DNA from 2 places in the Priestia sp. 53B2 genome. Region 2 is predicted to be linked to the other one. Evidence: a T-box and tRNA genes for the amino acid it is inferred to sense, from the RefSeq annotation. Region 2 holds a T-box; the other holds one or more tRNA genes.
What was found. The T-box of region 2 lies ahead of pheS (phenylalanine--tRNA ligase subunit alpha). A T-box ahead of a tRNA ligase gene usually reads a tRNA of that ligase, here a tRNA-Phe.

Region 1: it encodes a tRNA-Phe, which carries the amino acid that the T-box ahead of pheS (phenylalanine--tRNA ligase subunit alpha) is inferred to sense. The anticodon was not compared.

Annotation. Positions count from the first base shown of each region.
Region 1 is NZ_JBLZXA010000009.1:339,246-343,647, reverse strand. It holds gene dnaB (replicative DNA helicase) at 1-553, shown strand, start outside; gene ACN6NE_RS10910 (adenylosuccinate synthase) at 741-2,027, shown strand; tRNA gene ACN6NE_RS10905 (tRNA-Lys) at 2,195-2,267, shown strand; tRNA gene ACN6NE_RS10900 (tRNA-Glu) at 2,283-2,354, shown strand; tRNA gene ACN6NE_RS10895 (tRNA-Asp) at 2,390-2,465, shown strand; tRNA gene ACN6NE_RS10890 (tRNA-Phe) at 2,470-2,542, shown strand; gene yycF (response regulator YycF) at 2,805-3,512, shown strand; gene walK (cell wall metabolism sensor histidine kinase WalK) at 3,519-4,402, shown strand, end outside.
Region 2 is NZ_JBLZXA010000008.1:957,817-962,218, reverse strand. It holds gene ACN6NE_RS08325 (dUTP diphosphatase) at 1-177, shown strand, start outside; gene ACN6NE_RS08320 (M42 family metallopeptidase) at 255-1,340, shown strand; gene sspI (small acid-soluble spore protein SspI) at 1,397-1,603, opposite strand; gene ACN6NE_RS08310 (TrmH family RNA methyltransferase) at 1,744-2,508, shown strand; T-box leader at 2,557-2,792, shown strand; gene pheS (phenylalanine--tRNA ligase subunit alpha) at 2,847-3,881, shown strand; gene pheT (phenylalanine--tRNA ligase subunit beta) at 3,895-4,402, shown strand, end outside.

The DNA.
Region 1 (4,402 bases), on a different contig from region 2:
TGACTGGGGAAAGCTCACTATGGCAATGGGATCTTTGTCCAATGCAGGGATTTATATTGATGATACACCGGGTATTCGTGTAGGTGAAATTCGTTCTAAGTGTCGTCGCTTGAAACAAGAAGGCGGGCTTGGGATGATTTTAATTGACTACTTACAGCTCATTCAAGGAAATGGACGAAGCGGAGAAAACCGACAGCAGGAAGTATCTGAAATTTCTCGTGCGTTAAAAGCTTTAGCTCGTGAATTAGAAGTTCCTGTTATCGCCTTATCACAGCTTTCCCGTGGAGTAGAGCAAAGACAAGATAAGCGGCCAATGATGTCTGATATCCGTGAATCCGGAAGTATTGAGCAGGATGCCGATATTGTAGCTTTCTTATATCGTGAAGACTATTACGAAAAAGATACAGAAAATCAAAATATTATCGAGATTATTATAGCCAAGCAGCGTAACGGTCCAGTTGGAACCGTACAGCTTGCCTTTGTAAAAGAGTACAATAAATTCGTTAATCTCGAGCGGCGCTTTGATGACGCAGGAGTGCCGCCTGGTGCATAAAACCTCTCAGTATGAGAGGTTTTATTTTATTGTTATCGCATTCGTTCCGCAAAATACGATATATTTGCAATAACTTTTGTTAAATCGTTCGGATTTAATTGACTTTAGCGTGATAAATTGATACACTTATCCATGGTTAAATTATGTCGTAGTGAGCTGTTGCTTACTAAGCGGAGGTGCTTAAGATATGTCTTCAGTCGTTGTAGTAGGAACACAATGGGGAGATGAAGGAAAAGGGAAGATTACAGACTTCCTATCAGAAAATGCAGAAGTGATTGCACGTTACCAAGGTGGGAACAATGCAGGTCACACAATTAAGTTTAATGGTGAAACTTATAAGTTACATTTAATTCCTTCAGGTATTTTTTATAATGACAAAACATGTGTAATTGGAAACGGTATGGTTGTCGATCCAAAAGCGCTTGTTCAAGAATTAAAATACTTACATGATCGCGGTGTAACAACAGAAAACTTACGTATTAGTAACCGAGCTCATGTGATTCTTCCATATCATTTAAAATTAGATGAAGTTGAAGAAGAACGCAAAGGTGAAAATAAGATTGGTACAACGAAAAAAGGTATTGGACCAGCTTATATGGATAAAGCAGCACGTGTTGGTATTCGAATTGCCGATTTACTAGACCGTGAAGTATTTGAAGCAAAATTAACACAAAACTTAGCTGAAAAGAACCGCCTTCTTGAAAAAATGTATGAAGTAGAAGGCTTTACATTAGAAGAAATTTTAGATGAGTACTATGAGTATGGTCAACAAGTTGCAAAATATGTTGTTGATACATCAGTAGTATTAAATGATGCGTTAGACGAAGGACGTCGTGTACTATTTGAAGGCGCACAAGGTGTTATGTTAGATATCGACCAAGGAACATATCCATTTGTTACATCTTCAAACCCAGTAGCGGGTGGAGTAACAATTGGCTCTGGTGTAGGTCCATCTAAAATCAAACATGTTGTAGGTGTATCAAAAGCGTATACAACTCGTGTTGGTGACGGTCCTTTCCCAACTGAATTAACAAACGAAATCGGTGATCAAATCCGTGAAGTAGGACGTGAATATGGTACAACAACTGGTCGTCCTCGCCGTGTAGGTTGGTTCGACAGTGTAGTTGTACGTCATGCTCGTCGCGTTAGTGGAATCACAGATTTATCTTTAAACTCAATTGATGTATTAACGGGAATTGAGACATTAAAGATTTGTGTAGCTTACCGTTATAAAGGGGAAATCATGGAAGAATTCCCTGCTAGCTTAAAAACACTTGCAAAATGCGAACCTGTATATGAAGAGCTTCCAGGTTGGACAGAAGATATTACGGGTGTGAAAACATTAGATGAGTTACCTGATAACGCTCGCCACTACTTAGAGCGCGTGTCTCAATTAACAGGTATTCCTTTATCTATTTTCTCTGTAGGTCCAGATCGTACACAAACAAATGTATTACGTGGTGTATATAGCTAAATAAAAAAGGTTAGCTCCTCGTGAGCTAACCTTTTTTATTTATAATTGGTGCTTTGTTAACAAGATTTTTTAAAAAAGCTCAATAATAAAAAGAAAGTTTTAAAAAACTATTGCATTCATATGAAATATCATGTTATTATAATAAGCGTCGCTAAGAGATATAACATGAGCCATTAGCTCAGTTGGTAGAGCATCTGACTTTTAATCAGAGGGTCGAAGGTTCGAGTCCTTCATGGCTCACTTTTGTTACAACGTGGCCCGTTGGTCAAGCGGTTAAGACACCGCCCTTTCACGGCGGTAACACGGGTTCGAATCCCGTACGGGTCATTTTTAATATTTTTAATACATAGCATATAGACTGAGGTCCCGTGGTGTAGCGGTTAACATGCCTGCCTGTCACGCAGGAGATCGCGGGTTCGATTCCCGTCGGGACCGCCATTTTGGCTCGGTAGCTCAGTTGGTAGAGCAAAGGACTGAAAATCCTTGTGTCGGCGGTTCGATTCCGTCCCGAGCCATCAAAAAGCATGACTTTATTTAAAGTCATGCTTTTTTCTTTTATTTACATTTAAAAGAAAACGTTATTTGCTTTGTATCTCTTTTGTGGTAATATATTACTTTTGTATTTAGAGATGGTTGAAAATCATATATCTTCATGTATAGTAGAGGATGAACTTGTGACGTTTCAAGGGTTATCAAGTATAATAAAACTACGGTATTCAAACAGTATGAATACTATCTTTTATATTTTGCTTCAACTAATAAAGGAGAACGATGATCATGGATAAACGTATTTTAGTCGTAGATGACGAAAAGCCGATTGCAGATATTTTAAAGTTCAATTTGCAAAAAGAAGGTTACGAAGTATTTTGTGCTTATGATGGCGTAGAAGCACTTGAAAAAGTGGAAGAAGTACAGCCTGAAATGATTTTATTAGATATTATGCTTCCTCAAAAAGATGGAATGGAAGTTTGCCGAGAAGTGCGCAAAAAATATGATATGCCAATTATCATGTTAACAGCAAAAGATTCTGAAATTGACAAAGTTTTAGGTCTAGAATTAGGTGCAGATGATTATGTAACTAAGCCGTTCAGTACGCGTGAATTATTAGCACGTGTAAAAGCTAATTTACGTAGACATCAGCAAGTAGCTGTTCCAACAGAAGAAAGCGAAACGAATGAAATTACGATTGGAGCACTTGTTATTCACCCAGATGCTTATATCGTGTCTAAGCGCGGGGAAACGATTGAACTGACTCACCGTGAATTTGAGCTGCTGCATTATTTAGCGAAGCACATTGGACAAGTCATGACGCGTGAACACTTGCTTCAAACAGTATGGGGTTATGACTACTTTGGTGATGTGCGTACGGTAGATGTAACAGTTCGAAGATTACGTGAAAAAATTGAAGATAATCCAAGCCATCCAATGTGGATTGTAACAAGACGTGGAGTAGGCTATTATTTACGCAGCCCAGAGCAGGAGTAATTTTAGATGAAGAAAGTAAGGCTCCTGCAATCTATTCATTTAAAGTTTGTATTGATTTATGTGCTGCTCATTTTAATTGCGATGCAAATTATTGGGGTCTATTTTGCACGACAATTAGAAAAAGAATTAGTTAACAACTTTCGAACGTCTCTTCAAGAGCGGACAGACTTGCTGACGTATAATATTGGACAAGAAATGGTGAAAAATCGCGATGATGATTCACCTACTCTTGAGGAAGACTTAAAGACTATTTTACGAGATTTTGCTTCAAGACCCAATTTAGCTTCAAATGATATGAATGACATCTCTGAAGTAAGAGTCATTGACCAAAATAGAAGAATCATTGCTACATCGAACTCAAATCCTCAACAGATCATAGGTAAAAAAACTAATGATTTAGCGATTACAAATGCGTTGTTAGCAGGAACGAACTCTGATAATGTATTTGTTGATCAAAGCGGACAGCGAATCAGAGTTATGATACAGCCTATTCGTTTACAGGATAAAGTAGGTGCCAGTCAATCAAATTCAACTAATAAAAATGGAAAAGTTCAGTCTAGCGAAGAAATCTTAGGTGCTATTTACTTAACAGCTTCCATGGAGCCTGTTTACGATCAAATGAGTAATATCAATCAGATCTTTAAGGCAGGTACGGTGATTGCTCTTTTTATTACAGCTATTTTAGGCGTGTTTTTAGCTCAGACGATTACTCGTCCAATGTCTGAAATGAGAAAACAAGCACTTGAGATGGCCAAAGGGAATTTTACGAGAAAAGCTAAGGTATACGGGTATGATGAAATTGGTCAGCTAGCTCTCACATTCAACAACTTAACAAGAAAGCTTCAAGAAGCACAGGCAACTACAGAAGGGGAGCGCCGTAAGCTTAGTTC
Region 2 (4,402 bases):
CAGGTATTTGCACAAGTTGCTGCTTTCGAGCAGGATCAGTCGAAAGAAAACTATGTGGACATGTTTGTATCTTACATGAGGCTTGGCGATATGTTTGGTTTTTCCGCTGAACATATTGAAAAGGCGTACATCTCAAAAAATGAAGTGAATTTTAAACGCCAAGAACAAGGATACTAGAAATAAAGGGATGGGAAATTTTACTTCAACCTCTTTTTAGCTATAATAGAGGTATACATATGAAAGGGGTAATCCATATGACAAAGTTAGATGAAACATTGACGATGCTTAAAGCACTAACAGATGCAAAAGGAATTCCTGGTAATGAACGTGAACCGCGTGAGGTTATGAAGAAATATATTGCACCTTATGCAGATGAAGTAACGACGGATGGGCTAGGCAGTTTGATTGCAAAAAAAGTGGGCAACGAACAAGGGCCTAAAATTATGGTAGCCGGTCACTTAGATGAAGTAGGCTTTATGGTGACTCAAATTGATGAACGCGGCTTTATTCGTTTTCAAACGGTAGGCGGATGGTGGTCTCAAGTTATGCTTGCTCAACGCGTAACCATCGTTACATCTAAAGGAGAGGTAACGGGGATTATTGGCTCAAAGCCTCCTCATATCCTGCCTCCAGAAGTTCGTAAAAAGCCAGTTGACATTAAAGATATGTTCATTGATATTGGTGCCTCTAGCAGAGAAGAAGTAGCGGAGTGGGGAGTGAAACCTGGCGATCAGGTTGTGCCTTATTTCGAATTTACGGTTATGAACAACGAAAAGATGCTGCTAGCGAAAGCCTGGGATAACCGTATTGGCTGTGCAATCGCTATCGATGTATTAAAAGCTTTAAAAAATGAAACACATGAAAATGTTGTGTATGGTGTAGGAACGGTGCAAGAAGAAGTTGGACTTAGAGGTGCAAAAACATCCGCTAACTTTATTGAACCGGATATTGCATTTGCTGTTGATGTCGGTATCGCTGGAGATACACCTGGTGTTTCTGATAAAGAAGCATCTTCTAAAATGGGAGATGGTCCGCAAATCATTTTATATGATGCTTCCATGGTTTCTCATAAAGGACTTCGAGATACAGTGGTAGATGTGGCAGATGAATTAAATATTCCATATCAATTTGATGCAATCGCTGGAGGCGGTACGGACTCAGGTTCTATCCATATTTCAGCTAACGGGGTGCCAGCACTTTCGATTACGATCGCAACTCGTTATATCCATTCTCATGCAGCGATGCTTCATCGTGATGATTATGAAAATGCAGTTAAATTAATTGCCGAAGTAATTAAACGCTTAGACCGAAATACGGTGAATGCAATTACGTATAATTAAAAAAAGCTCATTCTCCTAGGAGAATGAGCTTTTTGTTGTACATAGGAAAAGGTTATTTATTTTAAACCGTTTTCAAGCGTTGTCAGAATTTCTTCTTTTTCTGATTCTGGAGACTTTTCCCAAAGCACCTCAAATAAAACACCAAGTCCAGGGAGCATTTTTTCTTCACCGCTTTGAATAGCGTCAGAAATTGTAGCTTCAAGCTCTTCTTTTGAGTTTCCTGAAACGTTTGCAATAACAGCATTTCGTAAATTAAGATCCATCATTTTCACCTCAGCTATCGTAAAGTTACCAATAGTTTTTGTTTTCTTTGCGATTTCTATGTACAATAAAGTGAAACTTATCTAATGATTATTGAGCAAAATGTAATCGAACTATTTATTTTTGTATAGATAAAGGAGTTATGTTTGTGAAACAAATTGATTCAGTTAAAAATCCGCAGGTAAAAGCGTGGAAAAAGCTGCATAATAAAAAAGACCGTGATAAGCAGGGCCTTTTTATGGTAGAAGGCTTTCATTTAGTGGAAGAAGCTATCAAAAATAAGGATTGCGTAAAGGAACTAATTATACGCGAATCGATCGAAGTGCCAGCACAGTGGAACATAGATGGTATCGAAATAACCGTTGTCAACGAAGCAATAATCAAGTTATTATCTGACACAGAAACACCTCAAGGAATTATCGCTGTGTGTTTTCAAACGAAGCATGCAGAAATCATTCATACAGCACAGAAAGTATTGCTTTTAGATGCGGTGCAAGATCCAGGTAACCTAGGTACGATTATTCGAACCGCTGATGCTGCCGGAGTGGAGGCTATTATCGTTGGAGAGGGCAGCGTGGATGTGTACAACCCAAAAGTCGTTCGTTCAACGCAAGGAGCTATTTTTCACCTTCCAATGGTAAAAGGTGATTTACTCGAAATGGTTTCACTGTTAAAAGAAAGAGGAATAGCAGTTTACGGCACGTCGCTACAAAATGGAAAGGTCTACACATGCGTAAAACCTTCAAACGAATTTGCGCTGATTGTGGGAAATGAAGGAAACGGCGTAAGCGAGAAAGTGCTGGAACAAACGGATCAGAATCTGTACATTCCCATCTATGGAAAGAGCGAGTCGCTAAATGTTGCCATCGCTTCTGGAATCTTACTTTATTATTTACGCGGAATGTAGTTGCATCGAGAACGTGTTTTCACTATAATAATACAATAGTTACATATGTAAAAAACGATGAAAGAGAGCAGTAGCTTATGTCCGTTTATGCAGGGAGAAAATGCCGCGACTGAAAGCATTTTTATAAATGTAATAAGTGAATTCACCTCTTGAGTTGACACTTAGACCATCTTATATAGATGTAAAGGTGTTCCGGAGATTCCGTTAACTTGAATGAAGTGAACTGTATACGTCTGTGTATATAGTTAACAAGGGTGGTAACGCGACTAATCCTCGTCCCTTTTTTGGGAGGAGGTTTTTTTATTTGTCATTTTTTACGTTAAAAGGAGGAATAAGTGATGAAAGAACGTTTACAAGAACTTCAACAAGAAGCAATTGCAAAAGTCGAAGCAGCAAGTGCTTTAAAAGAATTAAACGACGTACGCGTAGCTTATTTAGGAAAGAAAGGCCCTATCACAGAAGTACTTCGCGGTATGGGGAAACTTTCAGCTGAAGAGCGTCCTGTAATGGGAGCACTTGCAAATGAAGTGCGTGAAGCTATTGCATCTAAAATTGAAGAAAAACAAACGGCGTTAGAAGCAGCTGAGGTAGAGCGTAAACTTGCTTCAGAAACAATCGACGTAACGCTGCCAGGACGCCCTGTTAAAGCAGGTACGCATCACCCGCTAACAAGCGTGGTTGAAGAAGTAGAAGATTTATTCTTAGGAATGGGCTATGAAGTAGCAGAAGGACCGGAAGTAGAGCAGGACTACTATAATTTCGAAGCGCTGAACTTGCCAAAAGGTCACCCAGCACGTGATATGCAAGATACGTTCTATATTACGGAAGAAACGCTTCTTCGTACGCATACATCAACTGTTCAAGCTCGTGTTATGAACAAGAATGAAGGCAAAGGACCTGTTAAAATTATTTGCCCGGGTAAAGTGTACCGCCGCGATGACGATGATGCTACGCATTCTCATCAATTCATGCAAATTGAAGGTCTTGTAGTAGACGAAAACATTCGTATGAGCGATTTAAAAGGCACGCTTGAAGTATTTGTGAAAAAGATGTTCGGTGCAGACCGTGAAATTCGTCTTCGTCCAAGTTTCTTCCCGTTCACTGAGCCGTCTGTAGAAGTAGACGTATCGTGTGCAAAATGTGGAGGTAAAGGCTGTAATGTATGTAAACAAACAGGCTGGATTGAAATTTTAGGAGCCGGCATGGTTCATCCAAATGTCCTTGAAATGGCTGGATACGATTCAACTAAATATCGTGGTTTTGCTTTTGGAATCGGTGTAGAGCGTATTGCTATGTTAAAACACGGCGTGGATGATATTCGTCATTTCTATACAAATGATGTTCGTTTCTTAGATCAATTTAAACAAGTATAAAGGAGGGACTACGATGTTTGTATCTTATCGTTGGTTACAAGAGTATGTTGACTTATCAGGCGTAACGGCAGAAGAGTTAGCAGATAAAATCACAAAAAGTGGAATTGAAGTTGAAGGTGTAGAAAACTTAAATAAAGGCATCAGCGGAGTGGTAATTGGTCACGTTGTAGAACGTGAACAGCATCCAAATGCTGATAAATTAAGCCGCTGTCAAGTAGATCTTGGCGGAGGAGAAATCGTTCAAATCGTGTGCGGAGCACCGAACGTGGCACAAGGTCAAAAAGTAGCGGTTGCAAAATTGGGAGCTGTACTTCCAGGTAACTTTAAAATCAAGCGTGCTAAGCTTCGCGGTGAAGAATCGAACGGTATGGTTTGTTCTCTTCAAGAGCTTGGCATTGAAAGCAAGCTTGTGGCAAAAGATTATCAAGAAGGCATCTTCGTGTTCCCAAGCGATGCTGAAGTAGGAGCGGATGCACTAGATGCATTAAACTTAAACGATGAAGTGTTAGAACTAGGGCTAA